Regions from separate parts of the Franconibacter daqui genome, predicted to be linked through region 3. Evidence: riboswitches for the same ligand, from Rfam matches in the RefSeq annotation. Region 3 holds a riboswitch; each other region holds the start of a gene.

Region 1 (7,388 bases), on a different contig from region 3:
ACTTTTTTTCGCCTCCCAAATGTAGACCAGACGGGGGGCTAATTGGAAGCCTTCAGGTGAGACAAAACAGGTCGTAAATCACGTTTTGTTGTCTCATTGCTGCAAATTTATACCGATATTACTGACGCCATCTTCGCGCAGGTCGCTGCGCAGCCCCTTGATTAGCTCCACATCCCGCTCTTCGCAGGCGGCGAGCAGACGGAAAATTTCCCACTGGATATCCCATTCCTGCTCTACCGCCGGGTTGGCTTTCAGCTCATCATCGGTCATTTCGCGCCCGGCCTGAGTCATCTCCAGCATCGCTACGGTGGTGATTGAGGTTTTGCTGACTTCGATAGCGTGTTCCAGCGTTTCGCCGCTCAGGCGAGAGTGAAGCAGCTCGCTCAGCGCCACGCAGGCGTCAATCGCCGGGTATACACCATAGATATCGTAGTCATCGGCGGACGGGATAGCCTCTTCCAGCTTTTCAAGCTGGCTGTCGAAGTTGACCTTCGCGTCCTTCACCGTCAGCGTTTCCCAGATAAGGTCGAGGATACGACGGTACACCGCCGCATCGCCAAAGCCGGTTTGCTGACAAAACATGGCGTAGTTGGGGTACATACGCTCGCAGAGCGACGCCATAAAAGTCACATGCTGCCAGCTTTCCAGCTTCTCCAGGCGCAGGTGAATGGGGTTTTGTAACATAGTGGTCTCTCACGAACCGAAAATTAGCCGCAGTTTACCTCAATCACCCCTGAATTTCTTGCCAACGTACAAAGGCCGGACGTCCGGAAGCCACCGCATCGGCCCAGCGCGTCGGCTCCGGCAAACGGTAGCCCTTCGTGCAGCGCTGTACCCAGCCCAGCGCGGTATCCAGACCGACACGATGGCCGGTGGAGACAAAGAGCGGGTTGCAGCGGTTTTTACTGCGCCAGACCCAGGCGAGCTGCTCGCCCTTGTCCATGAGCGGCGCCACCGCGCCCGGCTCGTCGGAGAGCGGTTCGAACTTACCGCAAAGCCGCTTTTTGGCGACGCCAATGGTGGGCACGTCGATCAGCATGCCGAAGTGGCTGGCAACGCCCAGCCGACGAGGGTGGGAAATACCATGGCCATCGACAAAAAGCAGGTCGGGTTTACGTGAAAGTTTTTCCCACGCCGCCAGCAGCGCAGGATATTCGCGAAAAGAAAGAAAGCCGGGAATGTAAGGCATCGTGGTGGCGATGCGCGCCACCTGATACTCCACCAGCTCAAGAGAGGGATACTTAAGCAGAACCATCGCAGCGCGGGTCACTTCGCCGCCCTGCTCAAAACCTACATCCGCGCCGCCGATAAAAGCGGGCGTCTCGGTTATCAGGCGATCCTCACGGACCACCTTAGAAGCCAGTTCCAGTTGTTGTGCGCGCAGCGCTGCAAGATCCATTTCTTCTCCTTACTGATGATAAGGCGCAGACAGCCGATGCACCGCCTCCACGAACGCGCCTGCATGCTCTGGCGGCACATCCTGATGAATGCCATGTCCGAGGTTGAACACATGGCCTTCGCCCTTGCCGAAACCAGCAAGTATAGTCGCCACTTCCTCTTCAATGCGGGCGGGCGACGCATAAAGCATCGACGGATCCATATTGCCCTGCAACGCCACTTTGTCACCCACCCGGCGGCGGGCGTCGGCGATATCGGTCGTCCAGTCGAGACCCAGCGCGTCGCAGCCCGTTTCCGCCATCGCTTCCAGCCACTGGCCGCCGCCTTTGGTGAAAAGCGTCACCGGCACCCGGCGGCCTTCATTCTCGCGCAGCAGGCCATCGACGATTTTATGCATATAGTAGAGTGAGAACTGCTGGTAATCGCGGCCAGTCAGCACGCCGCCCCAGGTATCGAAAATCATGACCGACTGCGCGCCCGCGCGGATTTGCGCGTTCAGGTAGAGCGTGACGCTTTGCGCAAGCTTGTCGAGCAGCGCGTGCAGCGTCATCGGCTCGGCATACATCATCTTTTTAATCTGCGTGAAAGCCTTGCTGCTGCCGCCTTCCACCATATAAGTGGCAAGCGTCCAGGGACTGCCGGAAAAACCGATCAGCGGCACTTCGCCCTTCAGCTCCCGGCGGATAGTGCGCACGGCGTTCATCACGTAACCCAGCTCCTGCTCCGGGTCCGGCACCGGCAGCTTATCCACATCCGCTTTGCCGGCAATGGGCGAGGTAAAGCGCGGGCCTTCGCCAGCTTCGAAATAGAGTCCAAGCCCCATCGCATCGGGAATGGTGAGAATGTCCGAAAAGAGGATCGCCGCATCAAGCGGATAACGGCGCAGCGGCTGCAGCGTCACTTCACAGGCGAGCTCGGCGTTTTTACACAGCGACATAAAGTCGCCCGCCTGAGCCCGGGTGGCTTTGTACTCCGGTAAATAGCGCCCCGCCTGTCTCATCATCCACACCGGGGTGACATCCACAGGCTGGCGCAGCAGCGCGCGCAGGTAACGATCGTTTTTCAGTTCGGTCATTTTTATCTTTCCTTAAGAGGCAGGCCGGTAGTTTACCACGTCATTCGTACTCTGCCCGGCACTGCGCGACCGTATCTTCGATTAACCGGCGCGCCACGGTGCCTGGCGGCGGCAACAGCGGCAGCTGATCGTAGCGATACCAGCCAGCATCCAGCAGCTCTTTCGGGTCGATTTTGATGTCGCCGCTGTCATAATCCGCTACAAAAGCGGTCATCAGCGACTGCGGGAACGGCCAGGGCTGCGAAGTCACATAGCGCAGGTTTTTCACGCGAATGCTGCTCTCCTCCATCACTTCACGCGCCACCGCCTGCTCCAGCGTCTCACCTACTTCCACGAAACCGGCCAGCACGGTGTAAACGCCGTTGCGGTGACGGGTATGCTGGGCGAGCAGGATTTTATCTTCGCGGCGAATGGCGACGATGATGCAGGGCGCGATTTGCGGGTAGTAGCGCTCGTGGCAATGGCCGCACAGCATCGCCCACTCGCTTTTACTGTTATGCATGGTGTGCCCGCAGTAGCCGCAAAACTTATGCGAGCGGAAGAACTCCGCCAGCTGCACGCCGCGCCCGGCAAGCTGAAACAGCCCGACATCCTGATCCATAAGCTGGCGCACCGAGCCCATCTCCTGACGTCGGTTCTGGTTCACCAGCCAGACGGGCTCATTCTGCCACTCGCCAATCTGGCGGGCCGGCACGCCGACCAGGTCTAATGCCTGGGCGTTGCCGTACGGTAATTCACCCTGTGGCAACCATAATTTCTGTTCATGGCTGACTATCCACCAGCCATGGTCTAACTTTTCTATAGGACGTTCCATAACGTATTGCACTACCTCTGCTTCACTGGCATGTTGGTAACAATGTTTTTACAAATTTTGGGTCTTTTGGCGCTTTAATCTTATAACTCACGGAGTCAATCATGCTAAACCAGCTGAAAAGTCTGACAGAACGCGTTGGGGGCAGTAACGAGCTCGTTGATAGCTGGCTTAATGCTCGCAACAATCTGTTAGTCGCTTATTACAATGTGGTTGGTATCAAGCCTGGCAAGGAATCGCTGACGGCGCTGGATGAAAAAGCGCTGGATGATTTTTGTCACAGCCTGGTGGACTATCTCTCCGCCGGTCACTTCAGCATTTATGAACGCATTATCAGCGAAATGGAAGGCACCAGCCCGCTGCTGGCCGCTACGCAAATCTATCCGCAGTTGGAAGCCAATACCCAGGAAATCATGGCGTACTACGACAGCAACCTGGAAAACGCTATTGATCACGACAACTGCATTGAGTTCCAGCAGGCCCTCTCCGGTATCGGCGAGGCGCTGGCGACGCGCTTTACTTATGAAGATCAGCTTATCATGCTGGCTTTCGATAATAATCTCGGCAGCAGCGCGAACGATGAAGCGGCGCTTGCGCGTCCGGCTTGAGTTTCGCTGTATTAACGCGTAGTTTACAACCAGCCCCGTTCGTTTAGCGGGGTTTTATCTTGTCGGAGTGCCCAGTACATCAGTACGGGCTGAGACCGTTAATTCGGGATCCGCGGAACCTGATCAGGTTAATACCTGCGAAGGGAACAAGAGTAAATCAGCTGTACAGGCGCCTTTCCGGGCGCTCCTGTCTGTTACTCCTTCCGTCGTCTGACAAGCCACTCCTGAAACGTAACTGGAATGCGCTATGTCTGTACCCATCAAACCCAATCGCCGCGAACAGCGCGCACAAGCACAGCAGTTTATCGAGACGCTCGAAGGCACCGCCTTCCCCAACTCAACGCGTATTTACCTCACCGGCAGCCGCGACGATATCCGCGTCCCGATGCGCGAGATAGCGCTTAGCCCTACGCTCATCGGCGGCAGCAAAGAAAACCCGCAGTATGAAGCAAACGAGCCGGTACCCGTTTATGACACGTCCGGCCCCTATGGCGACCCGTCCATTACCATCGATGTGCATCAGGGTCTGGCGAAGCTGCGCCAGCCGTGGATTGCCGCGCGTAACGACGCAGAAGCGCTCACCGGCCGCAGTTCAGCCTATACCCGTGAGCGGCTGGCGGACGATAACCTGGATGAATTGCGCTTTACCGGCCTGCTTACGCCGCTGCGCGCGAAGCCCGGCAAGCGAGTCACGCAACTGCACTATGCACGCCAGGGCATCATCACGCCGGAAATGGAGTTTATCGCCATCCGTGAAAACATGGGCCGCGAGCGCATCCGCGGCGAAGTGCTGCGCCAGCAGCATCCGGGCGAAGGGTTTGGCGCAACGCTGCCTGCAAACATTACGCCGGAGTTTGTGCGCGACGAAGTCGCCGCCGGCCGCGCTATCATTCCCGCCAACATTAACCACCCGGAAGCCGAGCCGATGATTATCGGGCGAAACTTCCTCGTGAAAGTGAATGCCAACATCGGCAATTCGGCGGTCACGTCGTCGATTGAAGAAGAGGTGGAAAAGCTGGTCTGGGCCACCCGCTGGGGCGCGGATACGGTGATGGACCTCTCTACCGGTCGTTATATTCATGAAACCCGGGAATGGATTTTACGTAACAGCCCGGTCCCCATCGGCACGGTGCCGATTTATCAGGCGCTGGAGAAAGTGAACGGCATCGCCGAAGACCTGACCTGGGAGATGTTCCGCGATACGCTGCTGGAGCAGGCGGAACAGGGTGTTGATTACTTCACCATTCACGCCGGTGTGCTGCTGCGCTATGTGCCGATGACCGCGAAACGCCTGACCGGCATCGTCTCCCGCGGCGGCTCGATCATGGCGAAATGGTGCCTTTCTCACCACCAGGAAAACTTCCTCTACGAACACTTCCGCGAAATCTGCGAAATTTGCGCCGCCTATGATGTTTCGCTCTCGCTTGGCGACGGCCTGCGCCCCGGCTCTATTCAGGACGCCAATGACGAAGCGCAGTTCGCCGAGCTGCATACGCTGGGCGAGCTGACGAAAATCGCCTGGGAATATGACGTGCAGGTAATGATTGAAGGCCCCGGGCATGTGCCGATGCAGATGATCCGCCGCAACATGACCGAAGAGCTGGAGCACTGCCATGAAGCGCCCTTCTACACGCTGGGGCCGCTCACAACCGACATCGCGCCGGGTTACGATCATTTCACGTCCGGCATTGGCGCGGCGATGATTGGCTGGTTCGGCTGCGCCATGCTCTGTTATGTCACGCCGAAAGAGCATCTCGGCCTGCCGAATAAAGACGATGTGAAGCAGGGGCTTATCACTTATAAAATCGCCGCCCACGCCGCCGACCTCGCTAAAGGCCATCCCGGCGCGCAAATTCGTGATAACGCCATGTCGAAAGCACGCTTCGAATTCCGCTGGGAAGACCAGTTCAACCTGGCGCTCGACCCGTTCACCGCCCGCGCTTACCACGACGAAACGCTGCCGCAGGAGTCAGGGAAAGTGGCGCACTTCTGCTCAATGTGCGGCCCCAAATTCTGCTCGATGAAAATCACCCAGGAAGTGCGTGATTACGCGGCGAAGCAGGAAATTGCCTCGGGTATGAACGATATGTCTAACGCCTTTCGCGCTAAAGGCGGCGAGATTTACCTGCGCAAGGAGGAGGCATAATGTACCGGCCCGATTTTCCCGCTACGCCTTTTCGCCTGGGGCTCTATCCGGTAGTAGACAGCGTGGAGTGGATTGAGCGCCTGCTGGACGCGGGCGTGCGCACGATTCAGCTACGCATTAAGGATAAAACTGACGATGCCGTTGAAGCAGATGTAATCGCCGCTATCGCCCTTGGCAAGCGCTATGCCGCCCGTCTGTTTATCAACGATTACTGGCGGCTGGCAATCACGCACCAGGCGTACGGCGTGCATCTTGGCCAGGAGGATTTGCAAACGACCGACCTCGCCGCCATCCGTCAGGCCGGGCTGCGGCTTGGCGTCTCCACCCATGACGATATGGAAATCGACGTGGCGCTGGCGGTTCGCCCTTCTTATATCGCGCTCGGTCATGTTTTTCCGACGCAGACTAAACAGATGCCCTCTGCGCCGCAGGGATTACAGCAGCTGGCAGCGCACGTAAAACGCCTTGGCGATTACCCGACGGTGGCGATTGGCGGCATCAGCCTTGCGCGTGCGCCCGCGGTGCTGGAAACCGGCGTCGGCAGCGTGGCGGTGGTAAGCGCTATCACTCAGGCTGAAGACTGGCGTAAGGCAACGGCGCAGTTGCTGGCGCTGGCGGGGGCGGGCGATGAATGACGCAGACTTCATGCGCTACAGCCGCCAGATCCTGCTGGAGGAGGTAGGCCTTGCGGGCCAGCAGCGGCTGCTCTCCAGCCGGGTATTGATCGTCGGCCTGGGGGGTTTAGGCTCGCCAGCTGCGCTCTATCTCGCTGGCGCAGGCGTCGGCGCGTTGTTGCTGGCGGATGACGATACGGTGCATATCAGCAACCTTCAGCGCCAGATCCTCTTTACCAGCAAGGAGATCGATCGACCAAAAGCGCAGGCGGCGCAGCGTCGGCTCGGAGAGCTGAACCCGCATCTGCGGCTTCAGGCATTGAAACAAAGACTGGAAGGCGACGCGCTGCGTAAAGCGGTTTCGCAGGTCGATCTGGTGCTGGATTGCAGCGACAACATGGCCACGCGCCAGGCGGTAAATGCCGCCTGCGTAACGCTTAAGAAACCGCTTATTACCGCCAGCGCCGTCGGCTTTGGCGGACAGCTTGCGGTCTTCACGCCCCCTTTCGCGCATGGCTGCTACCGCTGTCTTTGGCCGCAGGAGAGCGAACCCGAACGCAACTGCCGCAATGCGGGCATTCTCGGCCCGGTGGTCGGCATGATGGGCGCGTTGCAGGCGCTGGAAGCCGTAAAACTGCTGTGCGGTATAGAAGCGGAGCGGAATTCGCTGCGTCTTTTTGATGGCCGCAGCCTGCAGTGGCGTACGCTGGCTTTGCAGCGGGCCGAAAGTTGTCCG
Region 2 (7,388 bases), on a different contig from region 3:
TCCCGCACGCTGAACCGGCTGCGCAGCGAGCGTCATACGCAGGATATTTCGCTGCTAAGCCCTGGCGAAGAGGGGCTTAGGTATATTCCCTGTACCGGACACAGCCGCATTTACCTGCTACAAATGGAAGAGGTGGCGTTTGTCACCAGCCGGATGAGCGGCGTGTTTGTCACTAACAGCGAAGGGCAGGAGGGGTTTACCGAACTCACGCTGCGCACGCTGGAGAGCCGCACGCCGCTGCTGCGCTGCCATCGTCAGTATCTGGTGAATATGTCGCACCTGAAAGAGATTCGCCTTGAGGAGAACGGCCAGGCGGAGCTGCTGCTGCGCCATGGGCAGACGGTGCCGGTAAGCCGTCGCTACCTGAAAAAGCTCAAAGAGACGCTGGGGCTAAAAACGGCGTAGTAGTATTTCGCTGTCATGGGGCTATACTGCCGCCCCCCGGCAAAGCTAAAACGGTGAGACACGCCCGCAATGATTAATAACGATGTAATACGTAGCCTGCGCTACATGCTGAAACTCAACAACAATGACATGGTCGCTATTCTGGCGCTGGCAGACAGCGTCGTGCCGGTGGAGCAGATGGTCGGCTTTGCCAAAAAAGAGGAGGAGCCCGGCTTTTTGCGCTGCCCGGACGTGGTGCTGAACGCCTTTCTCAACGGGCTTATTTACTCCCGCCGCGGCAAAGATGAGAGCAAACCGGCGCTGCGCGCCGAGCGTAAGACCAATAACAACCTCATTCTCAAGAAGTTGCGCGTGGCGTTCGCGCTGAAAACCGACGATATCGTCGCTATCATGCTGGAGCAGAAATTCCGTATCTCCCTGCCTGAAGTGACCGCCATGATGCGCGCTGAAGACCACAAAAATTACCGTGAGTGCGGCGACCAGTTCCTGCGTAACTTCCTGCGCGGTCTGGCGGCGCGGCTACGGCCAGCCTGAGACGATAAAGCCGCTGTTTAGCGGCTTTATCGCATTTTTTACAGCTCGCCCAACAGCGTCGGCTCGCTTTTTGCAGGCTCAGGCTTCAGCCGAGAGGGATCAATCTGGCAAACCATCTCCGCGACGATACCGATAAGCGACTCTTTAGGAAAAGAACGCCACTGTCCGATGGCGTCTTGTCTGGACGCGGCGATGGCTTCACCCTGCGCATACGGTTGTGAAAAATAGATACGCTCAAACAGGGTGCGCTCCTGCGTATCGCAGTTAATCACGTTATTTGCGCGTGAGCTGGTGATAACAAGCCGTGGGTCCTTGTTGAGAACGGTCTGCTCACTGTAATTATTGATAAGATAAAACCGGCGCAGGCGGGCGTTGCCCTGCCAGGTGGAGACGGCGCGCAGATCGGCGTACGTGCCGCCTTTATCATCAAGCAGCAGTTTAATCACGCCGTGCGGCGGATCGCCTGCCACGACCGGCTGCGGTTTGCCTGCCCCTGCGCACGCGGTCAGTAACGCGACGGCGCTACAGAGTAAAAGGGGTTTAATCATTTTTTGCCTCCAGTTAAATCCGGGCGTAGCGGCAGTAAAATTTCCTCGGTAACACTTCCCTGCAACGAACACAGCAGGGTTGTTTTGCCTTTGGTCACGCTCAACATCGCCAGTTTCTCCACGCTGCCTTTGGCGGGCGCGATGCCGCTTACCGCCGTGTTGTTTACCTGCCATGCGCTGTCGCCCGGGCGTTTGATCATTGCGTTGGTGATGTAATCGTCGCCTGCGGATTGCCAGTGCGCCGTGGGAAGGGCCGCCATCACCGCCTGCGGCGACTCTTCAATAACCCATCCCCAGAAGAAATATTTGCCAAACTCATCCAGATCGGACTGCTGCGTGTAGTAGCCCGAAAGCGTTAACTGCTGTAGGTGGACTGGCTGGGCGAACCAGACTATCCCGGCGTTATCTTTGGGCGGGGCAAACCAGGCGTGGCCCTGGTTGTCTTTCACGAGCGGGGCGGCATGGGTAAATTTCGCCTGTTCGGCATAAAGCGCATTAAAAAACTGGCTGTCGCAGCGCAGTAAACTTTCGGTAAGCGGTTTCGCGGCGGCGGTGCTGGCAGCGCCAGACAGCAGCGCAAGGAAAACGAGCACGCGTTTCATAGAGCATCCTTACTGTTAATCATTTAAAACGTATCGGCATTTTAACGATTTGCTTTAATGGAAAAGGAAGGTGCAGCAGCGAAGGAAGAGAGAGGATAACGATAAGGCCGCGCTTTAATGAGCGCGGCCTGAGGAGGGAGGCTAAACGCGTAAAGCCAGACTGGCCCGGTTAGTGGTGATAAAAAATATCGCCGTTCATCGCCTTAAGGATTTTGCCTTCGGCGTCGGTTATCAGCACATAGTTGCCGCCCATGTAGGTCCAGTGGCTTCCGGCTTCCGGCGCAGGCAGGTTGCGAAGCTGCCATTTTTTGATGTTGTACTCTTCGGTGCGATACATGTCCGGCACAATGTCGCCGATGACGAACTTGCGCGAGTCAGAATGAAATTCTTTGACTTCATAGGCGTCCAGCCCCTTTGGTGCCGCAGGCTGCGCGGCAAAAGTGGTTCCCGCTACGGTCAGCAGCGCGCCCAGAATCATCATTTTAGTTTTGTTCATATACTCTCCACGTTGTACAGGGCTTGTTTCACGGTTCGCAAGACAGCGTATCTTTCCTTGCCATGCCAAAGCGTTGCAAGGGCTTCTGTGTATAGAAATATGACATAAAAAAGTGAAAGGGATATTTACCACGGCCAGCGGGCTCTGCGCTGCGCTGTCGCTCCCTTTTGAGAGTTATCCTGGCGGCGGACGAGTGCCAGCCGCGACCGCGCCTTTACTTCCCCGGCCTTCACGAATATCCTGATTCACCACGGCAAAAGCCGGAACAATAAGCTGTTTTAATGACTCGGGGTGCCCTTCTTTGTGAAGGCTGAGAAATACCCGTACCACCTGATCTGGATAATGCCAGCGTAGGGAAGTCAGATGCCTGCCCGGTATCCCTTCTTTTAAGCCTGGCAGGAGAGCGTGATGCAACCTGACCTGCTGTCCGGCCCGCAAGCGGCCGCGGTTTTAAACCAATTTCATACCCGTTCCCCGCTCGTTCACTGCATGACCAATGAGGTAGTGCAAACCTTTACCGCAAACGTGCTGCTCGCCCTTGGCGCGTCGCCGGCGATGGTCATTGAGCCTGATGAAGCCGCGCAGTTTGCTCGTCTTGCCGACGCCGTGCTGATTAACATCGGCACGCTTACCCGCGAGCGGGCCGGGGCGATGCTCGCGGCTATCGAGAGCGCAAACCAGGCGGGCCGTCCCTGGACGCTGGACCCGGTCGCCGTCGGCGCGCTCGATTTTCGCACCGGTTTCGCCCGTGAATCGCTGGCGCTGCGCCCGGCGGCGATACGCGGCAACGCCTCTGAAATCCTCGCGCTGGCGGGGGAGCGCGGCGGCGGACGCGGCGTTGACAGCACGCAACGCGCCGAAGCGGCGTTAAGCGCTGCGCGGGAACTGGCCGGGCGCAGCGGCGCGGTCGTCGCCGTGACGGGCGAGGTGGATTATGTGACAGACGGCGAACGCACGCTGGCAGTACGCGGCGGCGATGTGCTGATGACGCGCGTTGTCGGCACCGGCTGCGCGCTTTCCGCCGTGGTCGCCGCCTGCGCGTCGCTGCCCGGCAGCCAGCTTGAAAACGTGGCGGCAGGCTGCTGGATGATGAAACGCGCTGGCAGCCTGGCGGTTACACGCTGCGCCGGGCCCGGCTCGTTCACACCCGCTTTCCTCGACGCGCTATACCAGTTGAATAGGGAGGCCTGCGCATGAAACGCATCAACGCCTTAACTATCGCCGGCACCGACCCGAGCGGCGGCGCGGGCATCCAGGCCGATTTGAAAACCTTTTCCGCGCTGGGCGCTTACGGCTGCTCGGTCATTACCGCGCTGGTGGCGCAAAACACCCGCGGCGTGCAGTCCGTTTACCGTATCGAGCCTGCGTTTGTTGCCGCTCAGCTTGATTCGGTGTTCAGCGACGTGCGTATCGATACCACCAAAATCGGCATGCTGGCGCAAAGCGATATTGTGGAAGCCGTGGCGGAGCGGCTGTCGCGCTATCAGGTGAAAAACGTGGTGCTGGATACGGTAATGCTGGCGAAAAGCGGCGATCCGTTGCTCTCGGCTGAAGCGGTGAAAACGCTGCGCGAGCGTCTGCTGCCGCATGTGTCAATCATCACGCCAAATTTGCCGGAGGCGGCCGCCTTGCTTGGCACCACGCATGCGCGCAATGAACAGGAGATGCATCAGCAGGGCGAGGCGCTGCTCACGCTGGGCTGCGAAGCGGTATTGATGAAAGGCGGGCATCTGGACGATGCGGAAAGTCCCGACTGGCTGTTCACTCGCGAAGGCGCCCGCCGGTTTACCGCGCCACGCATTGTTACCAAAAATACGCACGGCACCGGCTGCACGCTTTCCAGCGCGTTAGCGGCGCTGCGTCCGCGCTATCCACGCTGGGAAGAGACCGTGGCGGCCGCGAAAACGTGGCTTTCGCAAGCGCTCGCGCAGGCGGACACGCTGGAAGTCGGCACAGGCATCGGGCCTGTTCATCATTTTCATGCCTGGTGGTGAAGCGTGCCAGCAGAATGAACTGAAAAACTTCTTTCGTATGGCAATTCTTGCTGTTCAGTATCATGATGATTCTGCCCATGATTGCGTGGGCGGGAACCATCATGCCGACGGGTATGGAGCCCGTCGAAATTACGGGAGAGAGTTATGACAGATATTGCGCAGTTGCTCGGCAAAGATGCCGAAAGCCTGTTACAGCATCGTTGTATGACTATTCCGGCAGATCAGCTTTACCTGCCTGGCGAGGATTATGTTGACCGGGTAATGATCGACAACAACCGTCCGCCCGCGGTGTTGCGTAACATGCAAACGCTGTACAACACCGGCCGCCTGGCGGGAACCGGCTACCTTTCAATCCTGCCGGTCGACCAGGGCGTGGAACACTCGGCAGGCGCGTCGTTTGCCGCTAACCCCCGCTACTTCGACCCGAAGAACATTGTTGAGTTGGCTATCGAGGCGGGCTGTAACTGCGTCGCGTCCACTTATGGTGTGCTGGCCTCCGTATCGCGCCGCTACGCCCACCGCATTCCCTTCCTTGTGAAGCTTAACCATAACGAAACCCTGAGCTACCCGACCCAGTATGACCAGACGCTGTATGCAAGCGTTGAGCAAGCGTTCAACATGGGCGCGGTGGCGGTAGGCGCGACCATCTATTTTGGCTCTGAAGAATCCCGCCGCCAGATTGAAGAGATCGCGAGCGCCTTCGAGCGCGCGCATGAGCTTGGCATGGTGACGGTGCTGTGGGCGTACCTGCGTAACTCATCGTTTAAAAAAGATGGCGTGGATTACCATGTGAGCGCCGATCTCACCGGCCAGGCGAACCACCTTGCCGCCACTATCGGCGCCGATATCGTTAAGCAGAAAATGGCCGAAAATAATGGCGGCTACAACGCGGTTAAATTCGGTTACACCGACGAGCGCGTTTACAGCAAGCTGACTACCGATAACCCTATCGATCTGGTGCGCTACCAGCTGGCGAACTGCTATATGGGCCGGGCGGGGCTGATTAACTCAGGCGGCGCGGCGGGCGGCGATACCGACCTGGAAGAGGCGGTGCGTACGGCGGTTATCAATAAACGCGCGGGCGGCATGGGCCTTATTCTCGGCCGTAAAGCGTTTAAGAAATCGATGGCCGACGGCGTGAAGCTGATTAACGCGGTGCAGGATGTTTACCTCGACGCTAAAGTGACGATTGCCTGACAGACCTGCTCAGAAGAAAACGCGCCTGTGGGCGCGTTTTTTTTGACGATGAAACAGGAGGCATTGCGCGCCTGCGTAGCGCTCTTCCCGACGGGGAAAGCGGCCGGGTATTCAGACGCGCCACCCGCCAGACAACAGGCTTACTTTAACAGTTCGCAATCAGGCGGCAGACGGCAGCTCAGCGCGCCGGGCTGCACCTGGATGCGAAAATGCTGGCCGCTTAGCGGCTCGCCGTCGAGATTAAAGGTAATCTCATGCGGCGCGGTGATTTCAAACCACGACGATATGCCATCAATAATATTTGGGCTCTCTTCCGGGCGGGTAAGCGTCGTCAGCAGCGCCGGTAGCAACTCTTCGCCCGTGAAAATCCGCAGATGCAGCAGACCGTCATTGATAAGCGCCTGTGGGCAAAGCTGCTGGCCGCCGCCCGCCTGACGCCCGTTGCCGATGCCAATCACCAGCGCGTCGCCCTGCCACTGAAAGTTATCGCCGCGAATCTCGCAGCTGTCCGGCTTAAGGGTATCCATGCGCATCAGACCATGGATTAAATAAGAGACGCCGCCCAGCGCGGCCTTGAGTTTTTCCGGCGTTTCGGTGGTGATGCGGGTGCCAAAGCCGCCGGTCGCCATGTTGATAAAAAAGGCGTCGTCGTTAACCTGCACGATATCAATCGGCGTCGCTTTGCCGATAATCGCCAGCTGTAGCGCTTTATCCAGCTCAGCGGGAATACCGGTGCTGGTGGCGAAGTCATTGGCCGTGCCGAGCGGGAGGATGCCCAGCGCCGGACGCTTATCCGCAGGGAGCTTCGCCAGCGCCGTGGCGATTTCGTTGATAGTGCCATCGCCGCCGCCGGCAATAACGGTATCGACGCCGAGCCTGGCCGCCTCGGCGACAAAGCGGATAGCATCGCCTTTTTCCCACGTTATGCGAACGTGCAGCGTAAAGCCCTCTTCACGGAGCATTTCAACGGCGCTGCGCAGCAGGTCGTTATCGGCGCTCTTGCCGTTAAGAATAATGAGTGACACCGGGTAATTTTCCATTGCGACCTCTGAAAGCCCACTGAAAAGAGTCTACCGCAGAGTTTATCGCAGCCAGTCAGAAGAGGCTGAAAATGGAAGAAAAAAATAAGCCTGCGTAAGGGAGATTACGCAGGCGAAGGAGGTGGTTCCTGGTACTGCTGGCATTTATCGGTTATGTTTTTCAGCGCTGGGATAATAACCGGATCAATCGTAACCGTGTGTGATCCGATTCTAAAATCATTCACGCCGAAAAAATAACTAAGATTAATTATTTACCGTGCGGATTGCGGGTGGTCTGTCCAGCGAGATTGCGCATCAATAACGCATATTCCAGCGTCATATCCTGCGGAACCGGCAGCCAGACGGTATAACCATCCCCCGGCGCCACCTCCATTTTCTCGCCTTTCGCGTTTTCCAGGTGCTCCAGCGTAAAGCTCACGTTGCCCTGCGGCGTCATCAACTCCAGGCTATCGCCGAGGGAGAATTTATTTTTCACCGCCACGGCGGCGAGGTCGCCTTTGCGCTCGCCGGTAAATTCGCCGACAAACTGCTGACGGTCGGAAACCGAGTAGCCGTATTCATAGTTCTGGTAG
Region 3 (7,388 bases):
GCAATGCGCGCCGCATCTTCAATGCTGTGCGACACCATCAGCAGCGTCAGGTGCTGTTCAACGCAAAGGCGTTCAAGCAGCGTAAGCATCTCCTGGCGCAGAGCCGGGTCGAGCGCCGAGAACGGCTCATCAAGCAGCAGGACCGGCTGCTGGCGTATCAGGCAGCGCGCCAGCGCCGCCCGCTGACGCTGGCCGCCCGAGAGTTCGCCGGGCAGTCGCTCAAGCAAATCGCCCATCGCCATTTCATGCGCGATATGCGCTACTTTTTCGCGCTGCGCCGCCGTCAGCTTCAGGCCCGGATGCAGGCCAAGCCCGATGTTTTCACGCACCGTCAGGTGATTGAACAGGTTGTTTTCCTGAAACAGCATAGAGACCGGGCGGGCGGATGGCGGCGTGCGGGTATGATCGGCATTATTCAGCCGCAGCGTGCCGCTCGCCGGCGGCAGGAAGCCCGCGATTAAATTCAGCAGCGTGCTTTTTCCCGCGCCGCTTGGCCCCAGCACCGCCACGCGTTCGCCCGCTTTGACCTCAAGCGAGAAGCGCATCGGCAGATGGTGATAAAGCCAGGTGAGATCAATCAGTGTCAGCATGACGCCCCGGGAGTTTTTCTATCAGCGTAAAGAGCAGGAAGCAGAGCAGCAGCAGGAGCAGCGCCGTTACGGCTCCCGCCTCGCTGCGGTAAGAGCCAATCTGTTGGTAAAGATAAAAGGGCAGCGTGCGGAAATCTTCATTACCGAACAGAGCCACGACGCCGAAATCGCCTATCGAAAGTACGCTGGCGAAAGCCAGAGCCTGCGCCAGCGGCCTTTTCAGCGCGCGAAATTCAATCAGACGCAAGCGGTTAACGCCGTGGATATCGAGCGACGCGCAAAGCGGGGCGTAACGGGCGGCCAGATCGCGCATCGGGTTTTCCAGCACCTTCAGCGCGTAGGGGATAGCCATCAGCGCGTTAGTGAAAATCACAATGCCGTCCGCTGATTGCGGCAGCCCAACGGTGCTGTTAAGCAGCAGAAAAAAACCGGTGGCGAGCACGATGCCCGGCATGGCGAGAATCAGCATGCCGCTCAGCTCAAGGCTCTGGCCCGCCAGGCGTCGCTCACGCAAATAAAGCTCGCGCGCGCTCCACAGCAGCATCATGGTCAGCGCCACGCAAAGCAGCCCGGCGGCGAGCGCGATGCGCAGCGACGTCCAGAGCGCGCGCCACAGCGCCGGCTGAAAAAGCGACTCGCCCGCGCTGCCCGTGAGCCCATCGGCTACCACCGCCAGCAGCGGCGGCAGTAGTAACAGCATAGCGAGAAAAATCAGCAGGCTATCGGTAAACCGGCTTAAGCGGGAATCTTGCGGGTCGCGCCAGCCGCGCAGTTGTGTCGCCCCAACCGGTATCGCTTTGCTGAGCTGCTGGCTTAGCAGCATCAGCGCAAGGCAGCAAATCATCTGCACCAGCGCCAGCAGCGCCGCCCGTCCCGGGTCGTAGTCGTAACTCAGCGCCTGATAAATGGCGAGTTCAATGGTGGTTGCCTGCGGACCGCCGCCAAGCGACAGCACCGTGGCGAAACTGGCAAAGCAGAGCATAAAAATCAGCGCGGCGGCGGGCGGAATTTGTCGGCGCAGCCATGGCCATTCAACGAGCCGGAAAAAGGCCCAGCCGCGCATGCCGAGCTGGGCGGCAATCTGGCGCTGCTCACCGGGGATATTTTCCAGCGCCTGCAACAGCAGACGGGTCGCCATCGGCATATTAAAGAAAACATGGGCCAGCAGAATGCCCGGCAGCCCATAGGGCGAGAAGCGCCATTCCACGCCCAGCAGGTGGCAAAGCCCGGCTATCCAGCCGCTGCGGCCATAGACGCTTAAGATGCCGAAAACGGCAACCAGCACCGGCAGGATAAGCGTCATGGCGCAAAGCCGCAGCAGCGCGTTGCGGCCGGGAAAGCGACGGCGATAGAGCGCGCGGGCGAGAAAAATAGCGGGCACGACGGAGAGCAGGGCAGAGAGAAACGCCTGCCAGAGGGAGAAGCGCACCACGCGCCACAGGTAACTGTCCTGCAGCAGCGCCGGAAAATCGATTTGCGGGGCGTTAAGCCAGAGCGCGGAGAACGCCGCCAGGGCGACCGCCGCCATCAGCAGGGCGGCGAGCAGCCCCGGCCACAACCAGCCGGGAATTAACGGCTGACGGCGCGAAGCCATTCGTTAATCCATTGCGTGCGCTGTTGCGCCACGACCTGCGGCGTAAATTCCAGGGACGTTTGCGGTTTTTGCAGGGCGTTGAAGCCTTCCGGCAATGCGACATCGGTTACCGGATACATCCAGTTTCCGGTGGGAATGGTGCTCTGGAAGGCGGGCGAAACCATAAACTTCAGGAATTTTTCCGCCAGCGCCGGCTGCTTGCTGGCGGCGGTGCGGGCCGCCACTTCAACCTGAAGGTAATGACCTTCGCTGAAGTTAGCCGCGGCGTAGTTCGCTTTTTTCTCTTCAATGAGGTGGTATGCGGGCGAGGTGGTGTAGCTCAGCACCAGATCGCCTTCCCCCTTCAGGAACAGGCCGTATGCTTCGCTCCAGCCTTTGGTGACGGTGACCGTTTTCGCTGCAAGCTTCTGCCAGGCCTGCGGCGCTTTGTCGCCATACACTTTTTGCATCCACAGCAGCAGGCCAAGGCCCGGCGTGCTGGTGCGCGGATCTTCATAAATAACACGCCATTTTTCATCGCCCTCCACCAGATCTTTTAAGCTTTTCGGCGGGTTCTTCAGCTTGTTTTTGTCGTAGACGAAGGCGAAATAGCCGTAATCGAAGGGCACAAACGTGTCGTTCTTCCAGCCGCCCGGCACGTTAACGGCCTCCGCCGCTACGCCGCTCGGTGCAAAAAGTTTCGTGGCGGCGGCGGCTTCGAGCAGGTTGTTATCCAGCCCCAGCACCACGTCCGCCTTGCTGTTTTTGCCTTCCATGCGCAGGCGGTTAAGCAGCGATACGCCATCTTCCAGCGCCACGAACTTCAGCTCGCAGCCGCAGTCGGCTTCAAATGCTTTTTTTACTTTCGGGCCCGGGCCCCAGTCGGCGGAGAAGGAGTCGTAGGTGTAAACGGTCAGAACGGGTTTGGCGAAAACGGGCGCGGCGACCAGCGCCAGCAGCGGAAGATATTTTTTAAGCACTTTGCACCTTTGAGCATAGGGGGCAAAGGATTTTGAGCGGTAGCCTCAAATCCCTTCGCCGGCGTTATCCGGATCAGGTTCGACGGGTATTATCTCAGCGCGCACGAACGGTGCGGCACCCCGTTGAGAACGGTTCATTGTAATGATTTGCTGAATGTTTCGAAAGGGTTACGGCTCCGGCGGCGCAAACCAGGCGGATTTAAAGTCAAACCACCCCAGCGTGTTCATACGCTGGCCGCGCATACTGCGCTGCCCCTGCAAAATCAGCCAGTGATGCACGAGCGGCAAAAGGTGCTGGCTTTCAAGCAGTTGTTTACACCATGTTGGTAAATCCAGCGCCCCGGCGCGCCAGCTTTCGGCATCCTGCTGCCAGTTCAGCGGCACGCATTTTTGCATCAGCGGCGTTTCATAGAAGTTCGCAAACAGTGAGAAATTCAGCGGCAACGTGAAGTTAACGCTGTTCAGCCACAGATCGCTTACCGTTTCACCCTGATGCCACTCAGTGTAGTCCACCTCGTTTATCGCTACTTTTACGCCCTGTCCGGCGAGCAGCGTCACTATGATAGCGCCGATAGCGCGGTTTTCGATATGGTCGCGATAGTAAGTCAGCGTTATCTTCTCAAGGCCTGCGGGGCGCTCAACGACGGCAGTTCGCGGCGCATGGTGCCAGCGCGGCAGCAGGCCATAAGCGGGGAACCAGTAGCGCTGATAGTGTTCTGCGGCGTGATAGAGAAAATTAACCGGAGAGAGCAGGTGGCTCAGCCACTGTCGCACCTGCGGATTTGCGCCCGCGGGAGAGCGGGAGTCAAAAAGCAGGTAGTAACATCCCTCTTCGAGGCGGCTTTCAACGGCTTTCTCGCCGCCGGTGGGGCCTTCAAGCTGGACGCTGCCGCCCAGCTCGTCGCCAATATCCGGCAACACCCAAAAGTTCACTTCATCAATCAGCGCCCGGTAGCCGAAGTAATCATCAAAAGCATGGATCTTGAGCTGATTGTTGTTATTACGTACCACGGCATACGGGCCGGTACCGATCGGTTTACTGGCGAAATGGGGCAGGGTTGTCCATTCGCGAGGCAGGATCATCGCCGCTACGCTGCCCAGCAGCCAGGGCAGCCATTCGTCTGGCTGGCTGAGATGAATATCAAGCGTCCACGGAGTAGGGGAGACGACATGGGAGAGATGGGAATAAAGCGGCAACGTATTGATGCGCTCAAGCGAACTGATGATATCGAGCATATCGAGTTCGCGGCCATGATGAAAATGGATGCCCGGGCGCAGGAAAAACCGCCAGTGCAGCGGGGACATTTTCTGCCAGTGATGAGCAATGTCCGCTTCCAGTTCCCCATTTTCCTCGTTTATGCGTGTCAGTCCGCTAAAAATTTGCCGCACCACGTGCGTTTCCGAACGGCGCAATGCGCTGCCCGGCAGCAGGTTCTGCAACGGACGATAGTACAGCACCCGCAGAATATGCCGCCCCTGCCGGAAGCTGCGCCCCAGATGAGAGATAAGCATCTGGCGCACCGCGGTTTTATCGCCGACTATCTGCACCAGCTGGTCGATTCTGTCCTGCTCAAGCAAATCTTCGGCGCGCTGTTGCTGGAGCGCGAGGCCGGTATAGAGAAAGGTTAAGCGTGAGCGCTTGCCGCGCCCGGCTTCCGCTTCCCATTTCAGCCAGCCTTTTTCCTGCATGGTATTGAGTAAGGTGCGCATGTGGCGGCGCGAGCAGTTCAGCAGCTCCGCCAGATCGTTAAGCGTGGTTTCCTGCGTTTTGCCATCACAGCATTGCCACAGGCGAATAAATTGCTGTTGCAGACGACCAGTGGACATAAAAGGGGAACTCCTCGCCAAAACTCATCAATTTATCTTTCCCTATATTACGCCAATAATTCTCTTCGATGAAAGCGAGGAGGCATTTATGAAACGGTCATCGGCATACACATTCTGGCAGCACTACTTTTTCGCAACGCAGGACGCTGGCGCATCCTGGCTGGCCCGCCTGAGCGCATCGCAGCGCTTGCAGATGCTGGACTCGGTGATGCAGTGGGAGGTTACAACCCCCGTTTCCCTGAAACGCCTCTCCCGCCAACATCGAGTGTAACTGAGTATTGGTGCTCTTCACCGGCCAGCAGTTTCTACTGCTGGCTTTTTTCGTTGTTGTTTGCTGAACTTATCCCCCGCCTTATTGAAAGGATGCATTTCAATGCTCTGGTTTTTAACCCAAGGCCGTCGCCTGAATCGGGTCTATGTCGCCTTTATGTCCGTGGCTTTTATGATGGGAGTTGCGGGCGCGCTGCAGGCGCCGACCCTCAGTCTGTTTCTTAGCCGTGAAGTGGAAGTGCGCCCGTTCTGGGTCGGACTCTTTTATACGGTGAACGCCATTGTCGGCATTCTGGTGAGCCTGTGGCTGGCGAAACGCTCGGACAGCCGCGGTGATCGCCGCAAACTGATTATGTTCTGCTGCCTGATGGCGGTGGCGAACTGCGTGCTTTTCGCCTTTAACCGGCACTATCTGACGCTGATTACCGCAGGCGTATTGCTGGCCTCGCTGGCGAACACCGCCATGCCGCAAATTTTTGCCCTGGCGCGCGAATACGCCGATAAATCGGCGCGCGAGGTGGTGATGTTTAGCTCCGTTATGCGCGCTCAACTGTCGCTTGCATGGGTCATCGGCCCGCCGCTCTCTTTTATGCTGGCGCTTAACTACGGCTTTACAACGATGTTCCTGATAGCGGCGGGCATATTTATTATCAGCCTCGCCATTATTACTTTCGCGCTGCCTTCGGTGGAGCGGGTGGAGCAACCGACAGACGTGGCGCTGACGCAGGTTAGCGGCTGGAAAGATAAAAACGTGCGGCTGCTGTTTATCGCCTCGATGCTGATGTGGACCTGCAACACCATGTACATCATCGATATGCCGTTGTGGATAAGCCAGGATCTGGGATTGCCGGATACGCTGGCGGGCGTGCTGATGGGCACGGCGGCGGGGCTGGAAATCCCGGCCATGCTGCTGGCGGGCTACTGCGTTAAGCGTTTCGGCAAGCGTCGGCTGATGGTGCTGGCGGTGGCGGCGGGCGTGCTGTTTTATCTGGGGCTTATTCTGTTTCACAGCCACGAGGCGCTGTTAGGGCTGCAAATTTTTAATGCGATATTTATCGGCATTATCGCCGGTATCGGCATGCTCTGGTTTCAGGACTTAATGCCGGGGCGCGCGGGTTCCGCGACGACGCTTTTTACTAACAGTATTTCTACGGGCGTGATTCTTGCCGGGGTGGTTCAGGGGGCGCTGGTGGAAAGCTTCGGACATTTTGCCGTTTATTGGGTCATTGCAGGTATTTCGCTGCTGACGCTTGTGCTGACAAGTCGGGTGAAAGACGTTTAAGAACGAGCGTCGCGACAATGGCGGATGGCGCTACGCTTACCCGTCTGCGTCTCTTAAGACAGGTGAAAACAAGATAATAAAAAAGGCGTCCGCAGACGCCTTTTTCATCACCCCATAAACGCGGGTTGCTTGTTCTCGTAAGCGGCAATGGCGCCTTCATGCTGCAGCGTCAGGCCGATGCTGTCGAGGCCATTCAGCATGCAGTGGCGGCGGAAAGCGTCGATAGTAAAAGCGTAGGTTTTCTCACCTGCTTTCACGACCTGCGCTTCCAGATCCACCTCGAAACGGATCCCCGGATTCGCCTTAACCAGTGTGAACATCTCATCCACTTCCTGCTCGCTCAACGTTACAGGCAGCAGCTGGTTATTAAAGCTGTTGCCGTAGAAGATATCAGCGAAGCTCGGCGCAATGACAACTTTAAAGCCGTAATCGGTCAGCGCCCACGGCGCGTGTTCGCGCGACGAACCACAACCGAAGTTCTCCCGCGCCAGCAGGATAGAGGCGCCTTTGTATTGCGGAAAATTCAGCACAAACTCCGGGTTCGGCTGTTCGCCTTTATCGTCCAGAAAGCGCCAGTCGTTAAACAGATGGGCGCCGAAGCCGGTGCGCGTGACCTTCTGCAAAAATTGCTTCGGAATAATGGCGTCAGTATCGACATTGGCGGCATCCAGAGGAACCACCAGGCCGGTGTGTTGCGTAAATTTCTCTGCCATGGTGTTCTCCTTATTTCATGCCGCGAATATCGGCGAAATGGCCGCTTACGGCGGCCGCTGCCGCCATCGCCGGGCTGACCAGATGGGTGCGTCCGCCGCGGCCCTGACGGCCTTCAAAGTTACGGTTGCTGGTGGAAGCGCAGCGCTCGCCCG

The links. A riboswitch is a leader RNA that binds a small molecule or an ion and turns the genes downstream of it on or off. The one in region 3 is predicted to bind thiamine pyrophosphate.
Region 1: another riboswitch for thiamine pyrophosphate. It lies ahead of thiC (phosphomethylpyrimidine synthase ThiC); the one in region 3 lies ahead of thiB (thiamine ABC transporter substrate binding subunit).
Region 2: another riboswitch for thiamine pyrophosphate. It lies ahead of thiM (hydroxyethylthiazole kinase); the one in region 3 lies ahead of thiB (thiamine ABC transporter substrate binding subunit).

What each region holds. Positions count from the first base shown of each region.
Region 1 is NZ_BMKJ01000010.1:4,436-11,823, forward strand. It holds gene IEX01_RS21010 (YjaG family protein) at 94-684, opposite strand; gene nfi (deoxyribonuclease V) at 728-1,399, opposite strand; gene hemE (uroporphyrinogen decarboxylase) at 1,409-2,473, opposite strand; gene nudC (NAD(+) diphosphatase) at 2,514-3,287, opposite strand; gene IEX01_RS21030 (Rsd/AlgQ family anti-sigma factor) at 3,389-3,892, shown strand; TPP riboswitch at 3,946-4,055, shown strand; gene thiC (phosphomethylpyrimidine synthase ThiC) at 4,140-6,038, shown strand; gene thiE (thiamine phosphate synthase) at 6,038-6,673, shown strand; gene IEX01_RS21045 (HesA/MoeB/ThiF family protein) at 6,666-7,388, shown strand, end outside.
Region 2 is NZ_BMKJ01000006.1:207,748-215,135, reverse strand. It holds gene btsR (two-component system response regulator BtsR) at 1-405, shown strand, start outside; gene IEX01_RS18330 (YehS family protein) at 475-939, shown strand; gene IEX01_RS18325 (surface-adhesin E family protein) at 978-1,487, opposite strand; gene IEX01_RS18320 (hypothetical protein) at 1,484-2,089, opposite strand; gene IEX01_RS18315 (RcnB family protein) at 2,259-2,585, opposite strand; TPP riboswitch at 2,863-2,959, shown strand; gene thiM (hydroxyethylthiazole kinase) at 2,994-3,782, shown strand; gene thiD (bifunctional hydroxymethylpyrimidine kinase/phosphomethylpyrimidine kinase) at 3,779-4,579, shown strand; gene fbaB (class I fructose-bisphosphate aldolase) at 4,724-5,776, shown strand; gene yegS (lipid kinase YegS) at 5,917-6,816, opposite strand; gene trhP (prephenate-dependent tRNA uridine(34) hydroxylase TrhP) at 7,064-7,388, opposite strand, start outside.
Region 3 is NZ_BMKJ01000003.1:246,311-253,698, forward strand. It holds gene thiQ (thiamine ABC transporter ATP-binding protein ThiQ) at 1-590, opposite strand, end outside; gene thiP (thiamine/thiamine pyrophosphate ABC transporter permease ThiP) at 574-2,184, opposite strand; gene thiB (thiamine ABC transporter substrate binding subunit) at 2,160-3,143, opposite strand; TPP riboswitch at 3,176-3,276, opposite strand; gene sgrR (HTH-type transcriptional regulator SgrR) at 3,312-4,970, opposite strand; gene sgrT (glucose uptake inhibitor SgrT) at 5,059-5,241, shown strand; gene IEX01_RS13390 (sugar efflux transporter) at 5,344-6,522, shown strand; gene leuD (3-isopropylmalate dehydratase small subunit) at 6,630-7,235, opposite strand; gene leuC (3-isopropylmalate dehydratase large subunit) at 7,246-7,388, opposite strand, start outside.